3 regions of the Psychrobacillus sp. FSL W7-1493 genome follow, and region 3 is predicted to be linked to each of the others. Evidence: riboswitches for the same ligand, from Rfam matches in the RefSeq annotation. Region 3 holds a riboswitch; each other region holds the start of a gene.

Region 1 (4,046 bases), 270 kb from region 3:
TGAATTGGCGCGCGTACAACAGGAAGGATAAAATACTTGCTACCAATCCACCTATAAATAAGGATAAAGGAACATCTGTGTTTTCAAAGATTACAAAAATATCTAAAATTCCTCCAGACAACTGATAACCTGTCCAGAACATCAATCCCAACGTTACCACTACTAAAGAGATTATTGGAAGCAATAAATCGAAAACTTTTCCATACTGATTGTCTGGAAAATCTCCTTCCATATCTCCCGGGTTTGTTTTATTTGGATCAAATAATACTCCTGTTTCCTTCGCACGTTTTTCATGCTTTTTCATTTCAAACAGATCAAAATCTGTCCATGCGGCAAAGAACACCATCGCTATAGTAGCTATAACATAGAAATTCATTGGTGCCATTGTAATAAAAGCTTCTAACGGAGTATATTCTGTCACAGCATGTGTTGTAAAGATAACACCTAGCTGGCTAATTAAGAATGCTCCCCAGCTAGAAACTGGTGAGATCACACATATAGGTGCCGATGTAGAATCTATGAAATAAGCTAGCTTTGCACGAGAAACCTTATGCGAGTCCGTAATTGGCCTTGCGATTTGCCCTACTGCTAATGCATTGAAATAATCATCCACAAAAATAATAATTCCTAAAAAGGCTGTTAATAGTCTAGATCCTCTTTTCGTTTTAATCCGCTTAATCGCCCAATTAGCGAAAGCCGTGCTTCCTCCCGACAGGCTGACAAAAGCTGTTACTACACCTAACAAGAGAATGAACAATAAAATATAAATATTATATACATTTAATCCCCCGTCCCAGAAGGAGCTTTTAAAGGAATTCCATAACATTAACAAAGATCCAACAGGGCTAAATCCCTCTACTAGTAAGGCTGCAGAGAGAATACCTGCTCCTAAGGATAACAAAACCCTTTTAGTCACTAAAACCATGATGATTGCCAATAACGGTGGCACTAACGAAAAAATTGTATTCTCCAAAACTGTTCCTCCTTAAAAATAGAAAAGCCAACCTATAGTATTTTATAGGTTGGCTTATACATGAAATTTTAGTTATAACACTTTGTTTCACTTTTGTAGCTCCCCATCTATATGTCCCCATATAAATGACAGTGTTATTCTTGTTCAAAATAACCCCAACTAAGCAGCCATTGACTAGACATACTTAGTTTCGGCACAACTTCCTTTCTATTACGATCGTTGGAGTCACCCTTCCGTAACATACTATTAAGTAATGCGGCCTCTACCTATTTATTATTCATTTTTATCTATTCTAACAGTAATTTAAGAAAAATGAAGTTTTTTTAATCTTCCGGTAACGGTATAGGTACCTCCACCGATGGAGCAGCCGACCCATCCCCACCTGTATAAATGTGTGGAACCTGCCCTTGTACTAGACCCATGGCTACCGGTATATTCTGTTCCACTACACTCATTTTACTAGCAAGCGGGACGATGATTTGTACATTCACCTTAATATGGATACTAATTTCAACATACGCATTATTAATACCGAACTCGGTAATAGTGGGCACCACATTTGACTGAACGTTTCCGATCACATGGAATCGAATAGGTATTTTCGGACCAAGGTTTCCTATTAAAGGAATATTCGTAGCCTGCCCCATCGGAACAAAGAATACAACCCCGCCTTGATCCTCCATTGTTTGCTTATCATACTCAATATCATCCAAGTATGGAAGACTAGAAAGATTCCCCTGCTCCGCTTGCTCTAGATGAGATTGAACCAAACTATTTGTATCAGATAGCACTCGGTTAATAATTTCTGTATTGAATTTGGTTGTGACCATATTTTTGCTATCTGAAGGAACCTCTTCAATAATATCGTTTACATCTAGAACATTTGCCGTACGCGAGTTAATCGCCTTACTTATTACCATAGAGGCAATCTTGTTAGTTTGCACCTCAGCATATTGTAAATAAGTGGGAGTAAGTTGCGCATTTATATAATAAAATACCCAAGCCACTGACAATAAAAAGCATGTTAAAAAGATGGCTAATTTGCGTTGAGTGCTAAAAAATATGAAACGCTTCTTCTTTTTGCGATAAAACAACGAAAAAACCTCCTCATTACTTTTATGTAACGAGGAGGTCTATTATGCCCTACACTTATCTTGTTGTTCCTTTATTCCATACCATTTTACAACATCTCGTATAGTTTCCGGCATAATATATTGTTTCTTCGCGGTCTTAAAAGAAGGAAAGAAAAATCCAAATGTAAACATGTCTAGCGTCGCCAGCCGGTACGTTTCGTTTAACATTAACGGCTCCCCTTTAATGAGTGGTTTTCCATCTACATCTTCTTCAATCCGTTCATACAAAATGGCGCCCAAATATTTTCCTCGGAAACCGAGACCCTTTACTTCTAAATTTGGCCATTTGTCATTTTTGGCAAGCTCAATTACCTCAAGTAGCTCTGCCCCACTTAGTGTTACAATACATGGATTGATGGGATGTGGCAGACATTGATGTAAATTCCAAGCAGTTACTGGCCCTTTAGGCAAATCCGTCAGGAAAATCCCTGCTGGGAACATGGCACAATCCGCATTTGTATAGGAAAGCAATGCCTTGCCAAAGAAATTCGCTAAACCCGAATGGTTGAACCATTCTTTCTCTAAGATTGAATTACTCGTAAAAACAGCATAAGATAGCTGTTCTTTTCCAATTTTCTCCCACTCTTTCCTTGTGTGCCCTGCATTTTTAGGGGCAGGCAGCTCAGATGTAGGAAATACAACTGCTTTTTTAGAAACAACACGTTTCAAGGAATGATCGTACTCTAGATTCACATATCCCACATACATCCCAAATTTCCCTGTAGCGGCCTGCAATGTATTCCCAAACATTTTCCCGTCCTCGAACAAATGATGCGTGTGAGCGCCTAAAATTAGGTCCAGAGAGGGTATCAGCTCACATAGCTCTTCATCCTTAGACTTTCCTAAATGAGACATACAAATAAGGACATCGACATGAGGTGAAATCTGATCTGCAACGGCCTGCAGTCTAGGAAGAGGATCCTGCAATCTCCACCCCAGCTTTTCATAATAAACACTATAATCCGCAGTAGCAGCTATAATCCCAATTCGAATTCCAGAGGCCGTCTGATGAATTTTATAAGGCTTCACCCACCTAGGGATATTCCCTTCCAAATCCGTAAAATTGGAAACTATGACCTCGAACTTGGCCTGTTCATATAACGAATCCAATTCTTCGTGACTCAATGTGATTCCTTCATTGTTTCCAATCGTGGCATAATCATATTGGGCATCATTTAAGAGCTTCACGTTTCCCTTCCCAAGCGTTCCCTCCGTGTATATATTCGAACGATCCACGTGATCGCCGATATCTAAAGTAAGAGAGGCATCGCTTGCGTGCTCTTTACGTCTTTCAGAGAGAAAGTGATGAATAGACGGCCAATTTTCTAAATGACTATGCAAATCATTTGTATGATAAATATGAATAGTCTCTCTCAGCTTTCTCACCTCTTTTTTATTCGGGCTATCGCTCGCCTTTATTAAAATAGCCCATCTATAATAGATCTTATTCCTAGCAATAGCAGTACTATTCGAAGTGCTGTAACAAGCGTTTCTGAGTTTAGCTTTTTATTCAGCTTAGCACCAATCTTTGCTCCAATATATGCAGCAGGGATGACAGGTATCGTATATAGCCATGGTACGTTTCCTAAAGATATATGCGTTGCAGAGTTGACAATGGACGATAAAAATACCATAAACATTGAAGTTCCCACCGCCACATGAGGAGGAAACAGAAACAATAGAATCATGGCAGGCACAATCATCGAACCTCCACCGATTCCAAATAATCCAGAGGCAAAACCTATAAAAAAGGTTAAAGCTAGTGCAAACCAGACTGGATATCCATATACATATGTATTTTCCCCATCCTCAAAGGTACGCTTCTTGCCATGCTTTACAAACCATTGCACTGGCTTCAAATATTTACGAACTAGTAAAAGAACGGATAAAATGACAAGCAATATACCAAAGTATAGGTTAAACGAAGGGAGATCTAATCC
Region 2 (4,046 bases), 1.4 Mb from region 3:
CAGACAATTGCTTTGGCTTAGCATTGACGTAGCCATCCATGCCTACCACCTTTAAATATTTCATCGCAACTTTTTCGGCTTCTTCCTTAGAACGTTTTAATACCTTTACCTGTCCAACTGAACAGTTGCTTAATACATTATGATTATTAAACAAATTAAACTGCTGAAATACCATACCAAGCTTTGTCCTATAGGAATTGATATCATGCTTATTATCTAAAATATTATTTCCTTTATAAATAATTTGTCCCCCACTAGGCTTTTCCAATAAATTAACACATCGCAGAAGTGTTGATTTGCCCGATCCTGAAGAGCCTATGATACATACAACCTCACCTTTTTTTACAGAGAAATTTATATCTTTTAAAACTGCATGTGCTCCAAAGGATTTGCTTAGATGTTGAATATCAATTACGTGTTCCATATTTGCTCCTCCTTTGTTTACTTGTTTTCATAAGGACCTTTTGGCAGTACAGCCATTTGCATAGGCTGACCAATGACAGTGTAATTTTCGGGTCCATCTAGTTTCTTTTCAAAATGTCGTAAAATTAATGTAACCGCAAACGTCATGATGAAGTATAAAATACAAGCTACAAAGAATGACTCAAAATATCTGAAATTGTTTCCAGCTACAGACTTCGTTTGGAAGTATAATTCCGTTACCCCTATCACATTTAAAACAGAGGTATCTTTAATATTAATGATGAATTGGTTGCCCGTTGCTGGAAGTATGTTACGGATAACCTGGGGTAACACAACATATAGCATAGTTTGAATGTGATTCATCCCTATCGCTTGTGATGCCTCAAATTGTCCCTTATCAATTGAAATGACTCCCCCCCGAACAATTTCAGCCATATACGCTCCCGTATTAATAGATACAATAAAAATTGCTGCTAGTAAACGATCCATATCTAACCCAAAGGCCAGTGATGATCCATAAAAGATGACCATAGCTTGGACGATCATTGGTGTCCCTCGGAAGAATTCTATATAGATGGACAGAATAAGATTAACCAGCTTTAAAAAATATCTACTTACCCTCTTTTCAGGTAGTGGGATGGTCCTAATAACGCCTGCTAATAATCCAATGATTGCTCCTACAATAGTTCCTATAATAGAAATCAACAGGGTTACTCCTGCTCCACGCAAAAACATCGGCCAGTTATTGGTGATAATGGAGATAATCCATTCTAAACTCATTGTCTTCCTCCTTACACTTTCTGTTGCCTCGAACATCCACTAACCAATTGCGTAAGTACTTTAAAAAATGAAACGGCTGCTTTTATTAGCAGCCGTTAGTATACTTATTCTGCAGCTGGTTGATTGGAAATAGCATTATCCATAATTTCTTGACGCTCTTCTTCTGAAATTCCTGCTAATATTTCATTTATTTTATCTGTTAAATCGCTACCTTTTTTCAATCCTACTGCAACAGCTGTTTCTTCTTCATCTGCAACAAATCCTTCTTCGAATTCAACCATGCTGAAGTTGTCATTTGCAGAGGAAGCACTAATTCCTTCTGGACGTTCAGATACATAACCGTCGATCATACCAGATTCCAGTGCTACACGCATTGCTGGAAAGTTATCTGATGCAGGCTGTTTTTTTACACCTTTAATTTGGTCTATCACTCCGTAGTGAGAAGTATTTAATTGGCCTGTGACTTTTGCTCCATTAAAGTCTTGAATGGAAGTGGCACCCTCAAATTTTCCGCCCTTTTTTACAACCATAACAAAGTTGGAAGTATAATAGTTTTCAGAGAAATCGATTGTTTTTTTACGCTCTGCTGTTGGTGACATTCCAGCAATAATTGCATCAATCTTACCCGAAGTTAAAGCTGGAACTAGACCGTCCCATTCGGTTTTAACGATTACCAGTTCTTTACCTAAGCCTTCTGCAATTTTTTTAGCAATTTCTACATCGTATCCACCAGCATACTCTGCGTTACCGTCCAATTTTACTCCACCGTTTTTGTCGTCCATTTGAGTCCAGTTGAAGGGGGCATATCCTGCCTCAAGTCCTACAGTAAATGTATCTTGAGCAGATGCTGATCCACTGCTTTCTTCCTCTTTAGTTCCACAAGCAGCAAGCAATAAAAAAATGGATAGTAAAAATGTTAATGTAAATAGTCTCTTTTTCATCTCTAGTAATCTCCTTTTTTAAAGTTATTATATGTATGCAACCATACAAAAAGGACAACTGTACAAAAAAAGACTTGAGGTAGACTCAGGTCATAATGTATGGTTGCCCTAAATCCTCTACTTTTCCCCATGAGATAGCACACCATTATAAACCGGGACGTTTATAACGGACAGTCCTGCAATTCTTCACTGCAGACCCAGCATGTAATAATGAGTTTATTACAAGCTTCGGCGACATTTCCTTCTCCTTAGTATCTAAGCATCTCAAGCTCCTCTAAGGACTGTTAAATATCGCGCCTCTACCTCACTTATAAAAGCGAGGTTATATTCAATTAGTTGTTCATAGTCTACAATAGAGATTTTCATCTGTCAACAAACATTCTATTGATTAATCAAAATATTACTATTTTTATAACTTCATTATTCTAAATAGAAACGAACAGTCTTATTTAAAAAATGAACCAATAATACGGGGAATAAATAAGAAAAAATCTGCTAAAGTAAATGTATTTTCCACTTTATCAAAGACATCCATTTTTGACTTTTCGTTCGGTTTGTATGTCGTTACTGTATCGCCTTGAATTGGCTCAATCCCATCATTGAAACTTATACGTATAGAATGGCAGTTCACATAATCAGACGAATCCATCACCTGAAAATGTATATGAGGCTCAGAGGAGTTTCCAGAATTTCCACAAAGGCCAATTGTTTGTCCCTGCTTCACCGCGTCTCCTTCTTTTACTACTATAGAATATTGTTTAAAATGCGCAAGCAAGCTATATTCTCTATTTTTATGCTCCAAAATGACATAGTTTCCGGCTGGTTCTTTTTCATTCATTTCTCCGGGAATATTATCTACAATATTATTCATAACCTTTACTACCTTACCGTCTGCTGGCGCAACTACCTCTTTATCAAAAGCATAGTAACTTTCATTGAGTAATCTATTATCCTTATACGTCTGACCATCCTTCATCCTCACTAAATCATATGCATAGCGCTGAGATTCATAAACGTAATGATAATTAAGAAATTCATTCGTCCCACCCCAGAAAACAAGCCATTCTTCTTTAATAGGCATTATATATTTATTTTTGGTGTAACGTTGATCGCTTTTAGGGAAGGTTACATAAGGTTTTAATACTATGCCCTGGATGTAGTTAGCCGTATCAAAGGTTACACTAACTATTCTCTCCTTATTGTTATCTAACCATAAATACTGAGTTGAATAACCCATTTCGATCTTTTTATACATTTGGTAGCTTTCAACACCGTGATTAAAGGAAATGGCTAAATCAGTAAATTGGTCCAGTGATACTAGCTCTTTAAATTCTTTAACGCATTGGTTATAAATTTCTTCATGGTTTCCATATAAGAATACTTCTCCAAAACTTTCTGGAGTTATAAATTCCTCTACATTCATGGCTCTGTTTACCTCCAATTTATAACACTGTCAGTATTTATCATGTAATACGGAAAAAGTTAACTAAGGTTTCACTTAACATGAAAAGTAAAAGGAAACGAGGGTGTAGATTCTCCGTTTCCTTTTGCAGATTTTATTTATTTCTTTTTTGTATTGTTGATATCGAAGGAAAAGTTTCACATGGAACATAAATAGAAATTGAGAATAGCCTACATCTACACTTTAAAGGGTAGACATAGGCCTTAAACTAAACGAGTGGAAATGACAATCTTGCGTAGTCATTCCCACCCTAAATCAATTATTTTTGTATAAACATTTGAGTCCAATAGTTTCCGTCTTTCACGTAACCTACCCCAATATGAGTATAGTTTTTGTTTAAGATATTGGCTCTATGTCCTTCACTATTCATCCAAGCGTTAACTACTGCTTTCGCAGTCGTTTGACCTTGTGCGATATTTTCTCCTGCTGATTTATAGCTA
Region 3 (4,046 bases):
ATTACCATATCGGACAATGCCTTGCCCCTTGTGTGAAAGAAATTGAAGAGGTAACGTACACCGAAATTATTCATGAAATCTCTAGTTTTTTAAACGGTGGCCATGCAGCGGTCAAGAAAGAGCTAACTGAAAAAATGAATGCAGCAGCAGAGCAGCTGGAGTTTGAACGTGCAAAAGAGTATCGCGATCAAATAGCACATATCGATCAAGTGATGGAAAAACAAAAAATGACGATGAATGATTTCACAAATCGTGATATTTTCGGATACACAGTAGATAAGGGATGGATGTGTGTCCAAGTGTTTTTTGTGCGTCAAGGAAAGTTGATAGAAAGAGATGTTTCTCTTTTCCCAATTTACCGTGACCCGGAGGAAGAATTTCTTACCTTTTTAGGTCAGTTCTACTCCAAACCAGAGCATATTAAACCAAAGGAAATATTTGTACCTAATACGACTGATTTAGAGTTAGCCTCTGAGTTGTTGGAAATGAAGGTTATTATTCCTCAAAAGGGTGCAAAAAAGAACCTAGTGGATTTAGCTCAAAAAAATGCTGCGATAGCTTTGAAAGAAAAGTTCCATTTGATTGAACGACAAGAGGAACGAACTGTAGGGGCAGTAGAAGAACTAGGTAGTCTTATGGGAATTGCCATGCCAAGCAGAATTGAGGCCTTTGATAATTCTCATATTCACGGTACCGATGCGGTTTCTGCCATGGTTGTATTCGTTGATGGCAGAGCATATAAAAAAGACTATCGGAAGTATAAAACGAAAACTGCAGCAAAGCATGATGACTATGGCGCTATGCGTGAGGTCGTTCGTAGACGTTACACTCGTGTACTAAAAGAGAGATTGCCTCTACCTGATTTAATCATTATTGATGGGGGTAAAGGACAAATAGAAGCAGCAAGAGAAATTATCGAGGATGAACTTGGCTTAGATATTCCAATTGCAGGACTAGCGAAAGATGCCAAGCATCAAACATCCTCCTTGTTATATGGTGACCCATTAGCGATTATCCCGATGAAAAGAACGAGTGAAGCATTCTATCTTCTTCAAAGAATTCAAGATGAGGTCCATCGATTTGCAATTACTTTCCATCGACAACAGAGAGGGAAGCATACAATTGCCTCCTCGTTAGATGGAATTGAAGGAATAGGTCCAAAACGTAAGAAAATGCTTCTTAAGCATTTTGGCTCCCTCAAACGAATGCAAGCTGCATCAAGAGAAGAACTAATAGAATCTGGACTCCCAAGTAAATTAGCTGATAATCTAATGGCTCATTTTCAGAAAAATTTATTGTCTTCTGAATAATCTTATGTTATCTTTAAAACAATTTAATATTCACTATTCAAACAGTGAAGATAGAGGTGCGAATTGCAAGAGTACTAATCGAGAGGATGAAAGATCCTACGACCGATTAGGAAAGGGTTGTTCGCCGAAACATAGAAAAGCTTTTCCTTTCCTATGTTGGTTCTGTATTTAAGAGATGCAGGACTGTCAGAATATATATTCTGGAGGGCTATCTCACATGGGCAATCATTTTTGACCGTGTATGAGAAGAGTTAGCTTTCCGCAAATATGTGGGAAGCTTTTTTTATTGTTTAGGAAATTATAAGATTATGAACCTGTGGATAAGTTGATGTCTAGTTCCAGCGCCTTGCCTGTCGGGGCAGGGATAGGCGCTTGCGCTTTTCTTGTTGTCCGCTCAAGGAGATAAAGGGGAGATAGGTAAATGAGTAAAATTGTGATGAAATTTGGCGGAACCTCTGTAGGCTCCATGGAGTTAATTGGTAACGTAGCAAAAAGGGTACAACTAGAAAAGGAGAAAGGACATGATATCGTCGTAGTTGTATCTGCCATGGGAAAAACAACAGATGACTTAGCGGAAATGGCTAGTAAAATCACTAACAATCCAACAAAAAGAGAAATGGATATGTTGCTTGCTACAGGAGAACAAGTAACTATGTCCTTACTTGCTATTCAGTTAAATTCACTTGGAGTGGAGACGTTATCTTTGACGGGTTGGCAAGCTGGAATAGTTACAGATGAAGTACATAGAAATTCAAAAATAAAACAATTGGATGGCCAGAAGATAAATGAGCATTTAATGGCTAATCGCGTAGTAATTGTGGCCGGCTTTCAAGGTATGTCGGAATTAGGGGAGATTACTACTTTAGGAAGAGGAGGGTCAGACACTACAGCCGTCGCCATAGCTGCAGCTATCGGAGCAGACATTTGTGATATTTATACGGATGTAGATGGCGTTTATACGTCAGATCCACGCTACGTATCTCATGCAAGAAAACTAGAACAGCTAGAATATGATGAGATGCTGGAGTTAGCTCATTTAGGAGCTGGAGTACTGCACCCTAGAGCAGTGGAATTTGCAAAGAACTATAAGATTCCATTACGAGTACGTTCAAGCTATGAAGAAACGGAAGGAACCATTTTAAAGGAGGAAGTAGATGTGGAGAATAATTTAGTAGTACGAGGGGTAGCTTTTGAATCAGATATAGTACGTTTAACGATTGAGTATACAGTGCCTTTTAATGGTTCACTCGCTTCCATATTTACTACCCTTGCCAATAACCATATTGATGTAGATATTATTGTCCAGTCGATTGTCGAAGGAATGAAGCCTACCGTTTCCTTTTCTATAAAAAAAGAATCTCTTTCGGAAGCAATTCACGTTTTAGAGAAAACTAAACAGAATCTAGGTTTTACCTTTGCAGATTTTGAGGTGGGTTTAGCTAAGGTATCTATTGTAGGTTCAGGGATGGTATCTAATCCTGGTGTCGCTGCACAAATGTTCGACCGATTAAGCAAGGAAAACATACCAGTTAAAATGGTTAGTACCTCAGAAATAAAGGTTTCAGTTGTAGTGCCTCAAGGCAATATGATTCAAGCAGCGAATGCACTCCATGATGAATTTGATTTGGCTATAAATTAAGTAATAAGTTAAGGCTATGTTAAAGGGTAGGGTTGATTTATGTGTAAAGAAATCTTTAAATCAGAGTGTAAAAATTGATTTCCGCGCCAGCCGGACGCTTTCCGTGGGGTGAGCGATAAGCCATCACCCATCGCTTACGCGCGTGGTTGTAATGTCTTATCTGTCTCACTCATCCCACAGGAGTCGCCGTCTGTCGCTCCATTCAATAAATGAGAACAGCTTTAATGCATCGATAAAGAGCTTAATAGCCATTTGAATGTCCCTTTTTTTATTGTTTACAGTCACTATAAAAAAGAAATGTTAGTCAAAATCAACCAATAACTTTAACAAAGCTTAAGTTAAAAAAAGAGAGGAGGATGCAAGTTGCCCCCATCCTCCTCTTTATGTATCTTTAGCGTTTACTTTTTAAGTCCCATTTAATATGGAAAGTAACCAATCCAGTTTTTTTAACAAACTCATCATAGCATTCGGTTTCATAGCCATCTATTTTTTGCTTCTGCTCTGCGAGAAAGCCAGCCTCTAATCGGTGACATCTATTGATTCCACTTTGAGGAAGATTGTATGTTTCAAGTGTGTAATGGGCCGAATCTTTTGATGTTTTATCTAACTCCAGCCTTCCCCAGCCAGCCTCTTGGAAGAAAGAGATGGCTTCTTCCATTGAATAGAGTGGAAACTTTCGAGCAAGGTCCTTACCTGCCCAGTACAATATTTCTTTTTCATGTTTTCCGAGAATAGAAGTGAGCACGTGATCTCTTATTATTTCATATCCAAAGGAAGTTACATGTGAATGTTCTCTTTCATTCAAACAGCAACCCTTCTTTCCAAAGATAAATAAAAACTATAATCTATTCTAGCATAAAATATTTTCACTGGGAGAGAATACTTTGTGAAAAAATAAACTAATCATTATATAGATGAGTGTCAGAAAGATGAATAAAATCAGGAAACATACCTTGACGCTCTAAAATGTTGAGAGTACAATGGATATGTCATAAATTCGTAACAAGAAGGTGTGAACATGTGATGATTTATTATTCTATTGCTATAGTTTAATCATCGCTAATTGGAAATTTGAGGGGGGTTACTGTTTTGTCGAA

Evidence for each region. A riboswitch is a leader RNA that binds a small molecule or an ion and turns the genes downstream of it on or off. The one in region 3 is predicted to bind lysine.
Region 1: linked by a shared signal. The riboswitch ahead of MKX96_RS06245 (Na+/H+ antiporter NhaC family protein) and the one ahead of MKX96_RS07695 (aspartate kinase) in region 3 are both predicted to bind lysine.
Region 2: linked by a shared signal. The riboswitch ahead of MKX96_RS00490 (transporter substrate-binding domain-containing protein) and the one ahead of MKX96_RS07695 (aspartate kinase) in region 3 are both predicted to bind lysine.

The regions. Positions count from the first base shown of each region.
Region 1 covers NZ_JBBOSB010000001.1:1,240,854-1,244,899, reverse strand. The annotation lists gene MKX96_RS06245 (Na+/H+ antiporter NhaC family protein) at 1-973, opposite strand, end outside; lysine riboswitch at 1,062-1,246, opposite strand; gene yunB (sporulation protein YunB) at 1,297-2,067, opposite strand; gene MKX96_RS06235 (bifunctional metallophosphatase/5'-nucleotidase) at 2,110-3,492, opposite strand; gene MKX96_RS06230 (sulfite exporter TauE/SafE family protein) at 3,525-4,046, opposite strand, start outside.
Region 2 covers NZ_JBBOSB010000001.1:98,295-102,340, reverse strand. The annotation lists gene MKX96_RS00500 (amino acid ABC transporter ATP-binding protein) at 1-424, opposite strand, end outside; gene MKX96_RS00495 (amino acid ABC transporter permease) at 442-1,203, opposite strand; gene MKX96_RS00490 (transporter substrate-binding domain-containing protein) at 1,308-2,144, opposite strand; lysine riboswitch at 2,272-2,454, opposite strand; gene MKX96_RS00485 (M23 family metallopeptidase) at 2,590-3,567, opposite strand; gene safA (SafA/ExsA family spore coat assembly protein) at 3,866-4,046, opposite strand, start outside.
Region 3 covers NZ_JBBOSB010000001.1:1,512,982-1,517,027, forward strand. The annotation lists gene uvrC (excinuclease ABC subunit UvrC) at 1-1,310, shown strand, start outside; lysine riboswitch at 1,354-1,529, shown strand; gene MKX96_RS07695 (aspartate kinase) at 1,732-2,949, shown strand; gene MKX96_RS07700 (YslB family protein) at 3,341-3,754, opposite strand; gene MKX96_RS07705 (succinate dehydrogenase cytochrome b558 subunit) at 4,039-4,046, shown strand, end outside.